3 regions of the Mesorhizobium sp. M1227 genome follow, and region 3 is predicted to be linked to each of the others. Evidence: predicted binding sites of a transcription regulator. Region 3 holds the regulator's gene; each other region holds the start of a gene.
What was found. Region 3 encodes PhoB, which activates phosphate uptake and scavenging genes when phosphate is short. Its sites were predicted from a motif close to TGTCATNNANCTGTCAT; they were not measured.

Region 1 (3,096 bases), on a different contig from region 3:
CGTTGACGATGCAACCCATCACCGCGACCTTGAGGTTCTCGACGCCGGGATATTGTTCGCGCCACACCGGCATGTTCTTGCGCAGGTCGGCCTGGATGTTCTGGGCAAGCTCCTGGAATACGGTCGAGGTCGTGCGGCCGCAGCCAGGGCAGGCGGCGACGATCGGCACGAACTGCCGGAAGCCCATGGTTTGCAGCAGTTCCTGCGACACCTGCACCTCGCGCGTGCGGTCGCCGTTCGGCTCCGGCGTCAGCGAGATGCGGATGGTGTCGCCAATGCCTTGCTGGAGCAGGATGCCCATGGCCGCGGACGAGGCGACGATGCCTTTCGAGCCCATGCCGGCCTCCGTCAGGCCGAGGTGCAGCGCGTGGTCGGAACGGATGGCAAGCTCGGTGTAGACGGCGATCAGATCCTGCACGCCGCTGACCTTGGCCGACAGGATGATTTTCTCGCGCGCAAGGCCGATCTCTTCGGCCATTCCGGCCGACAGGATCGCCGATTGCACGATTGCCTCGCGCGTCACTTCCTGCGCCGTCAGCGGAAAGCCCTGGGCCTGGTTGTCGTCCATCAGCCGGGTCAGCAGCTCCTGGTCAAGCGAACCCCAATTGACGCCGATGCGCACCGGTTTGTCGTATTTGATCGCCATCTCGACGATCGCCGCGAACTGCCGGTCTTTCTTGTCCTTGAACCCGACATTGCCGGGATTGATACGGTATTTGGCCAGTGCCTCGGCACAGGCCGGGTGGTCGGCCAGGAGCTTGTGGCCGATATAGTGGAAATCGCCGACCAGCGGCACGTCGATGCCGAGCCGTTCCAGCCGCTCGCGGATGGCCGGTACGGCCGCAGCGCTTTCGTCGCGATCGACGGTTATGCGCACGATCTCGGAGCCGGCACGATGCAGCGCCGCCACTTGCGCGACCGTCTGGTCGACATCGGCCGTATCGGTGTTGGTCATTGACTGGACGACGACCGGCGCACCGCCGCCGACCATCACGCCGCCGACATCGACACCGACCGACCTGCGGCGTGGGAAGGGTGAGGAAAAATATCCGGTCATGCCGGCTGCCTTTAATCTTGAAGGTCCGGGCATGAGGTGGAGGAGCAAAGATGGCTTGTCAATGGCGACTGGCGCGCAGGCCCCAGCAAATCGGAAATGACAAGACGGCAGCTTGCCGCAAATCCACGAGCGTTTCCGGCAGCATAGCGATGCCACCGGAAAGATCGCGCGCCGGGCGGCGCTTCTAGTCCTGGAAGGGCTTCAGTGCGTCGTCGGTTTCGCCTTCAGTTTTTCAATCTCGTCCTTGAGCGCCAGCTTGCGCCGCTTGAGATTCACGATTTCGAGGTCGTCTACCGACGGATGGGTCATCGCATCGTCGATTTCCCGTTCGATGTCGCCGTGTTTCCGCTGCAGCTCATCAAGATGGGATGCAAGAGACATGATTGGTTCTCCCTTTCATGGTTTCCTCGGATTGCAGCCGTCATGGCACGTCCACCGCAGGCTCGCTTCTGTGACGGCATAATGACAGTGTGCCACCATCGCGCACCGATGTCGAATGCTGCGTGGTAGCATTCCACGCCAATATGAAATGTGATATGGGCTGCGCGCCGGTGCAAGAAGCCCCGGTCCCGCCCAATCAGGCCCATAGTTTGGGCGCCGCAGACGTGCAGACGGTAAAAATGTCCGATCAGGAACAGGCAGATATCCGCCTCGAATATTCCCGGCTGAAGCAGGAACACGCCGATTTCGACGCGGCCATCAATGCGATGATCGCCATGAATTGCGACCCGCTGCAGATCCAGCGCATGAAGAAAAAGAAGCTTTTCCTGAAGGACAGGCTGATGGCGCTGGAGGACAAGATCATTCCAGACATTATTGCTTGAACGAACGCCATTGCTTGAACGAACGCCGGCGCCGGCCTGCTGGAAAGGCGGCCTATGCCACGATCGAAAGCCGTGCGGCGCGCTCGCGCAACAACGCTATCAGGTCGTCGGTCTTTTCGGTCGAGGTATCGATCGGAACCACCAGGCACATCGTCGCCTCGACCCTGCCTGGCGCTGAAAAGACCGGCGCGGCCAGGCATTTGGTGTAGGCATCGACTAGGCCGGAGGTGATGCAGTAGCCGGCCGACTTGGCGACGGCGATGTCGGCTATGAAATCGTCGAGACGCAACCTGCGGCCGTCCGGCAGTACGAGATCGTCTTCCGAGACCATATCCTCGATCGCTGCCTTGTCGAAGCCGGCGAGGAGCAGCCGCCCGGAAGCTGTCCAGGGAAGCGGTATTTGCAGACCCGTCGCCGAGCTGATCCGGAATGGCCTCGTTCCCGGGCTTGAATGGACGATGGTATAACGGCCGCTTTGCAGCATGCAGAGCTCCGAGGTCTCGCCGGTCTCGCGCGACAGATGGTCGACTTCCTGGCGCCCTCGCCTGAGCAGGTCGTTGCCCCGCACATAGTCCATTCCGTAGAGATAAAGCTTCTTTCCGAAATAAACCCGATTGCCGTCTCCGGCCATCTCCAGCAGGCCTGCGTCGACCAGCGAGCGCACCAGCGTATAGGTCGTCGACCGCGGTGCATTCACCCCTCTGGCAAGATCGCCGACGCCGATCGCGCGCTGGGTCGTGTGGAGAAACTCCAAAATCTGGAGAACCCGGTTGAGACCCTTCTCCCGAGAGCCCGAGTGCTTGTCTTCGTCCAGACTGACGTCCGGTCGAGCGGCCAAGGCATTGCCATCTTGCATTATCGATCCCTGATGTTAATCTGTCTTGTACAGAGTACAAGCGTCTCTTGTAAGGGACAATGATGTCAGTTGCAACCGATGCCTGTACTGCTGGTCCAAAGGGGAACTCAACACGAAAGGAGGTCGCCGTGAACGACACATCCAAAAGGCGTGAATTTCTGAAACTGGGAATGGCCGGGCTTGCAACGGCCGGAGTGATGACCGCCGCTACCGCGGTCGACGTTCAGAAAGCGGCGGCCCAGGCAGCGCCGGACAGCCTGCTGCGCACCGTCCTCGAGCGCGGCAAGGTAATCGTCGGCACCGGCAGCACCAACGCGCCCTGGCATTTCGAGAACGACGCCGGCGAACTGGTGGGCATG
Region 2 (3,096 bases), on a different contig from region 3:
GCCGGGCGCACCGGCATGTCCGGCTTGAAGTCGGGCCAGCGCGTCGACAAATCCTCATAGTAGGACGGACGGCCGAAAGCCTCCCAGTCCTCGCCGCCGTCGCCCGGATGCTGGACCGCAACGAAGGCGGTCTGGTCGTCCGGCGCAAACAGGGGACCGCACATTTCGGCGCCGATCGGCACGCGGAAGAACAGCTTTGATGTCGCCCGTGCCGTCCCCTCCGTATCGACAGCCCACAGACCGTCGGTGCGGCCGGTGGCTTTCGGGCCTTGGCCGTCGGTGGCGACCCAGAGGCGGCCAGCCGAATCTACCGTGCAATTGTCCGGCATGCCGAACCAGCCATTGGCGGTGGTTGCGGTCGAGAAGGTGGCGCCGACGTCGGCCACAGCGGGATCGCCGCATTTCAGCAGGATTTCCCACCTGCCCTTTGTCGCGGTGAAATCACCGCCGTCCTCGACGATCTCGATGATGTGGCCAAAGGCATTTTCGGCACGCGGGTTGGCAGCGTCGACCTGGTCGGCCTTGCGCTTCGAATTGTTGGTCAGCATGACATAGACCTTGCCGTTGACGGCATTGGGCTGGATGTCTTCCGGGCGGTCCATCTTGGTGGCGCCGAGCAGGTCGGCGGCGCGGCGCGTCTCGATCAGCACGTCGGCCTGGCTGGCAAAGCCGTTCTCCGCCGTCAGCGGCCCTTGGCCGAAGACGATCGGCAGCCATTCGACCGAACCGTCGTCGGCAAACTTGGCGACATGCAAGGTGCCGTCGTCGAGCAAATCCATGTTGGCGGCGCGGTTGTCCGGATCGAACTTGCCTGTGGTGACGAACTTATAGACATAGTCGAAGCGCTCGTCGTCGCCGAGATAGAAGACGACATGGCCATCCTGGGCGACGATCGATTCGGCGCCCTCATGCTTGAAGCGGCCCATGGCGGTGCGCTTCCTCGGCACCGAAGTCGGATCCTGGACGTCGACCTCGACGATCCAGCCGAAGCGGTTCGGCTCGTTAGGCTCCTTGCCGATGTCGAAACGGTCGTAATGCGCTGCCCACTCATAGGCATCTTCGGGAATGCCGAGGCGCTTGTAATTGGCCGCCTCCTTATGCCCCTGCGGCAGCTCGCCCGAGAAATAGCCGTGGATGTTCTCCTCGGCCATGACATAGGTGCCCCACGGCGTGACGCCGCCGGCGCAATTGTTGATGGTGCCGATGACCTTCGTGCCGGTCGGATCGGCGCTGGTCTTGACGCGGTCGTGGCCGGCGACCGGGCCGGAGAGCGCGATCTCGGTGTTGGAGGTGATGCGGCGGTTGAGCTTGCCGTCGCGAACGACCTGCCATTTGCCTGATACCTTGCGTATCTCGACGATAGTGCCGCCATGCGCGGCCATCTCGACATCGACTTGCTCCTTGCTGAGGGGCGCCTGCTTGGCTTTGCCATCGACGATGGTGACGAGGCCCGGAAACATCAGGTGCGGATTGGTGTATTCGTGATTGACGACCAGCAGGCCGTGCTCGGCCGAGCCGTCGATCGGGATATAACCGACATAGTCGTTGTTGTAGCCGAATTGTCTGGCCTGGGCTTCCGCCGACTGTTTTGTCGGATCGAATCCCGGCGAATCGGCGAACAGCGGATCGCCCCAGCGCAGCAGCACGTCGGCGTCATAGCCAGGTGCGACGTGATGCTTGTCGTCGATGCCGGCCTCGAGCTCGTCGAAAGCGAAGGCGGAGCCTTCGGCGGCGCGGGCATTGTCGGCGGTGATCAGCGCCAGCGGGCTGACGGTAGCGGCTATGGCCGAGACGGCAAGCGAACCCTTGAGGAAGCCGCGGCGTGAGAACCGCGCGGCGATGATCTCACCCATGGTGCGGTTGTCGGTGGGATTGGCTCCTGGCCCATCGTTTTCCTCGAGCAGGCTGGTGCGGAAATGGGCGTCAGGGGTGCGATGTTCGGTCATAGGGCCTGCCTCTGGCTGGATGGATTGCTGGAGCGTGTTGCCTGGCCAATCCGGTATTACCGGCAGGTCACAGTTTGATGACATGCCGGCTAATTGCCACCTGCGATTTCGTATCCAACATCGGCCCCGCTTGACCGCGACCGGCGCTTCGGAAACAAGAGCTGCGGCAGGCGGTAGGGACCGCATCGGGAGGAACAAAAGTGAGTTTCTGGGGACTTGGGCAGCTCTGCGTTTCGACGGTGATCTTCCTGCTGGCGGCGATGGCCGCAAAACAGTGGGGGCTGGCGCCGAGCCTCGGCAAGATTGTGCTGACGTTGGCGCTCTATTCGCTGGGCAATCTGATCATGCTGAGGCTGATCCGTGAATTCGGCATGTCGGTGTCGTTCAGCCTGTCGGCGGTGATCCAGCTGGTGTCGGTGAATGTGGTGGCGCTGGTCTTCTTCGGCGAGCGCGTCAATGCCTTGCAGGCAACCGGCATCGTGCTTGCCATCGCAGCTGTGGCGCTGATCACGCTCGGGCCCTATCTGCAAAGGCTGTAACTGCGATCGGGCCGATGAAGAAGATTGCAAGCAGACTGCCCAACTGGCTGGAGTTCCCGGTTCTGCTGGCCGGGCTGGTCATTGCCGGCGGGCTGTGGGGGTTCGAGGAGCTGATGGAGCTGGCGCGGGCGACCACGCCGCATGCCTTCGACACCGAAATCCTGCTTGCCTTCCGCAAGGCCGGCCAGCCCGACAATCCGATCGGACCGGCGTGGCTGGAAGGGGCGATGCGCGACATCACCAGCCTCGGCAGCGCCAGCGTACTGCTGCTGATCACGGCAGCAATGATCGTCTATCTGCTTCTTATCCGCAGGCCAGGCGCGGCGCTTCTCATGTTCGTTGCGGTAGCGGGCGGCCAGCTCCTGTCAAGCGTGCTGAAATTCGATATCGACCGGCCGCGCCCCGATCTGGTCTCGCATCTCGCCGATGTGGCATCGCTTTCGTTTCCGAGCGGCCACGCCATGCTGTCGGCGGTGACGTATTTGACGCTGGGCAGCATGGCGGCGCGGGTTTTGCCCGGGCGCACAACGAAGATCTATGTACTCGGGCTGGCGGTGCTGACGACAGTGGTGGTCGGCATCAGCCGCATCTATCTCGGCGTCCACTGGCCG
Region 3 (3,096 bases):
GCGTACGGCGTGATCAATTGGCTCAAAGACCAGCTTAGAAGCTCTAATTTTTTCGAGCCTCGAAAAAATACTGGCCCGATCTCCGGCTGCTGTCAACATCGATTCTGATGGATTTTGATGACTCTGCGAGTTTTTTCGAGCGTCGGAATAAACGATGACAGCGCCACCTGCATCTGACACTATTTGCCTCATCCGACACTATTTGTCGGACATTACCGACGGCTTCCGGTTCATGAGCGGCCGCGGCAACCGGGAGGAAAGCAAAACAATGTCGGTCGGAATCCGCCATGACGATTTGCGCCGGCGCAACCGGGCGATGGTGATCTCGGCGGTGCGCCGGGCCGGCCAGCCATCGCGTACTGAGATCGCAGCTACCACCGGCCTCAGTCATTCGACCATATCGGCGATTTCTTCCGACCTGATACGGGAAGGCATCCTCGCCGAGAGCAAGCCAAGTGAGCCCGTTTCGTTGAAACGCGGTCGTCCGCAAGTCGGCCTCGCCCTCAACCCGGAAGCGGCGGCGGTGCTGACCGTGGTGTTGTCGCTGAATTTCCTTTCGGCCGCCATTATCGACTATACGGGACAGGTGGTCGCCGAGGAACAGCGCCGGCTGGACACGCTGACTATGCCGCGCGACGAGCTGATCCGTGAATGCATGGCCATCGTCCGGCGCCGGCTGCAGGATCCAGATCTTGACGTCCGCAGTGTCGCCCGCATCGCCCTGGCGATTCAGGGCATTACCGACTCCCCTGCACGCGCCATGCTGTGGTCGCCGATCACGCCGCAGACCGACATCGCCTTTGCCGATATGCTGGAGGACGAATTCGGCATCCCGGCAACGGTGGAGAACGACTGCAACATGATGGCGGTGGCTTTGCGCTGGCGCAATCCGGATCGCTATCGCGATGACTTCATCGCCATCCTGCTTTCGCATGGCATCGGCATGGGGCTGGTGCTGAAGGGCGAACTGTTCACCGGGACGCATTCCTCGGGCGGCGAATTTGGCCACATGATCCATCGTCCGGGCGGCGCGCTCTGCCGTTGCGGGCGGCGCGGCTGCATCGAGGCGTATGCCGGCAACTACGCCATCTGGCGCAACGCCAGGCAGATGAGCGAAGACAGCGAACCGGTCGCCGATGTCAGCGACGCCGACATGCGCGCACTGGCGGCCCGGGCGCGCGAGAAAGATGGGCCGGAACGCGAGGCCTACCGCAAGGCCGGCGAAGCGCTGGGTTTCGGTCTCGGCTCGCTGTTCGCGCTGATCGATCCGGCACCGGTCGCGATGGTCGGCGCCAGTGCCGCCGCCTTCGATCTGATCGAGCCGGCCTTGCGGAAGGCAATCGCCCAGACCGCCGGCGGCCAGCATTCAGGCTCGATCTCCTTCGATACAGAGCCGAACGAATTGCCTCTGATCCGCGAAGGCTGCGCGATGCGGGCGTTAAGCTTCGTCGACCAGGAGATTTTCGCGCCGGGCGCGCAAATGAGGCCCAGCGTCAGAAAGAACGTAGCCTGACCAGGCGGGTCAATCTTCCCTGATCGCATAGCCGGCGCCGCGGATGGTGCGGATGACATCCGGCATCCGGCCGTTGTTGACGGCTTTGCGCAGCCGCCCGACATGCACGTCGACGGTGCGTTCGTCGATGTAGATTGTCTCCCCCCAGACATTATCGAGTAACTGGCTGCGCGAGAAGACACGGCCCGGATGCCGCATCATGAACTCGAGCAGCCGGAATTCGGTCGGCCCGAGCCTGATTTCGCTCTTCTTGCGATAGACCCTGTGCGATTCGCGATCGAGCACGATGTCGCCGACCTTCAGCACGCTGGACAGCACTTCCGGCTTGGCGCGCCGCAGCAGCGCCTTGACCCTGGCCATGAATTCCGGTGTCGAAAACGGCTTGACCAGATAGTCGTCGGCGCCGGTCGAAAGACCGCGCACCCGGTCGCTCTCCTCGCCGCGCGCGGTCAGCATGATGATCGGCAGCCGCTCGGTTTCGGGGCGCACCCGCAACCGACGACAGAGCTCGATGCCGGAAACCGCTGGTATCATCCAGTCGAGCACCAAAAGGTCGGGCACATTCTCCTGCAAACGGATCTCGGCTTCGTCGCCGCGTGTCACCACCTCGACCTGGTAGCCTTCGGATTCGAGATTGTAGCGGAGCAGCACACCCAACGGCTCCTCGTCCTCCACCACCATTATGCGTGGTGCGATCATCGGCTGGGCACCCCCATCATGTCACCGGTGCGGACATTGTCGTTTCGTCCTGCTTCGGACGATTGACCGGCAATTGCTCGCCGGTCAGCACATAATACGCATTTTCGGCGATGTTGGTGACATGGTCGCCGATCCGCTCCAGATTCTTGGCGCAGAACAGCAGGTGCGTGCAAGCGGTGATGTTGCGCGGATCTTCCATCATGTAGGTCAACAGCTCGCGGAACACGGACGTGTATTTAACGTCGATGCGCTCGTCGGCGGCACGAAGCTTGGCCAACGCGGCCGCATCGCCTGCAGCATATTCCTCGATGACACCCTGCACCTGGATGAGAACCAGCTGCGCCATCGCGTCGATGGAATGCGACAGGTCCCGCGGCGTGGCGCTGAGGCCGACGGCACTCACGCGCTTGGCGATATTCTTGGCAAGGTCGCCGATGCGTTCGAGGTCGCCCGCCATGCGGATCGCTCCGACCACATGGCGAAGATCGTGGGCCATCGGCTGGCGTTTGGCGATCAGGGTGATGGCGCGGTCGTCCAGTTCGCGTTGACGCGCATCCATGATGGCGTCGTCGGAAACGACGCGTTGCGCCAGCACGTTGTCGGAATTCAACAGGGCCTTGGTCGCCCCGCCGACCATCGAACCGGCGAGGTCGGCCATGTCGCGGATCAGCTTGCTGATCTGCTCGAGATCCTCGTCGAAAGAAGCGACTGTGTGTTCGCCCATGGTCCTGTCCTCATATGCATGATCGGAACGGCTCAGCCGAAGCGGCCAGTGATGTAGTCCTGCGTGCGCTTCTCGCGGGGCGACGTGAAGATCTTCTCGGTCCGGTCGAACTCGACCAGTTCACCCAGATACATGAAGGCCGTCTGGCGCGACACGCGCG

Region 1: NKH28_RS31920 (YdcH family protein) is a predicted target of PhoB. The motif match lies at 1,509-1,525, and genes of this name have one in related genera.
Region 2: NKH28_RS15620 (PhoX family protein) is a predicted target of PhoB. The motif match lies at 2,013-2,029, and genes of this name have one in related genera.

Annotation. Positions count from the first base shown of each region.
Region 1 covers NZ_JAMYLZ010000053.1:9,241-12,336, reverse strand. The annotation lists gene ispG (flavodoxin-dependent (E)-4-hydroxy-3-methylbut-2-enyl-diphosphate synthase) at 1-1,057, opposite strand, end outside; gene NKH28_RS31920 (YdcH family protein) at 1,259-1,438, opposite strand; gene NKH28_RS31915 (YdcH family protein) at 1,678-1,881, shown strand; gene NKH28_RS31910 (IclR family transcriptional regulator) at 1,934-2,719, opposite strand; gene NKH28_RS31905 (transporter substrate-binding protein) at 2,866-3,096, shown strand, end outside.
Region 2 covers NZ_JAMYLZ010000011.1:2,505-5,600, reverse strand. The annotation lists gene NKH28_RS15620 (PhoX family protein) at 1-1,946, opposite strand, end outside; gene NKH28_RS15615 (hypothetical protein) at 2,147-2,485, shown strand; gene NKH28_RS15610 (phosphatase PAP2 family protein) at 2,500-3,096, shown strand, end outside.
Region 3 covers NZ_JAMYLZ010000009.1:30,053-33,148, reverse strand. The annotation lists gene NKH28_RS13955 (ROK family protein) at 269-1,513, shown strand; gene phoB (phosphate regulon transcriptional regulator PhoB) at 1,523-2,212, opposite strand; gene phoU (phosphate signaling complex protein PhoU) at 2,229-2,936, opposite strand; gene pstB (phosphate ABC transporter ATP-binding protein PstB) at 2,969-3,096, opposite strand, start outside.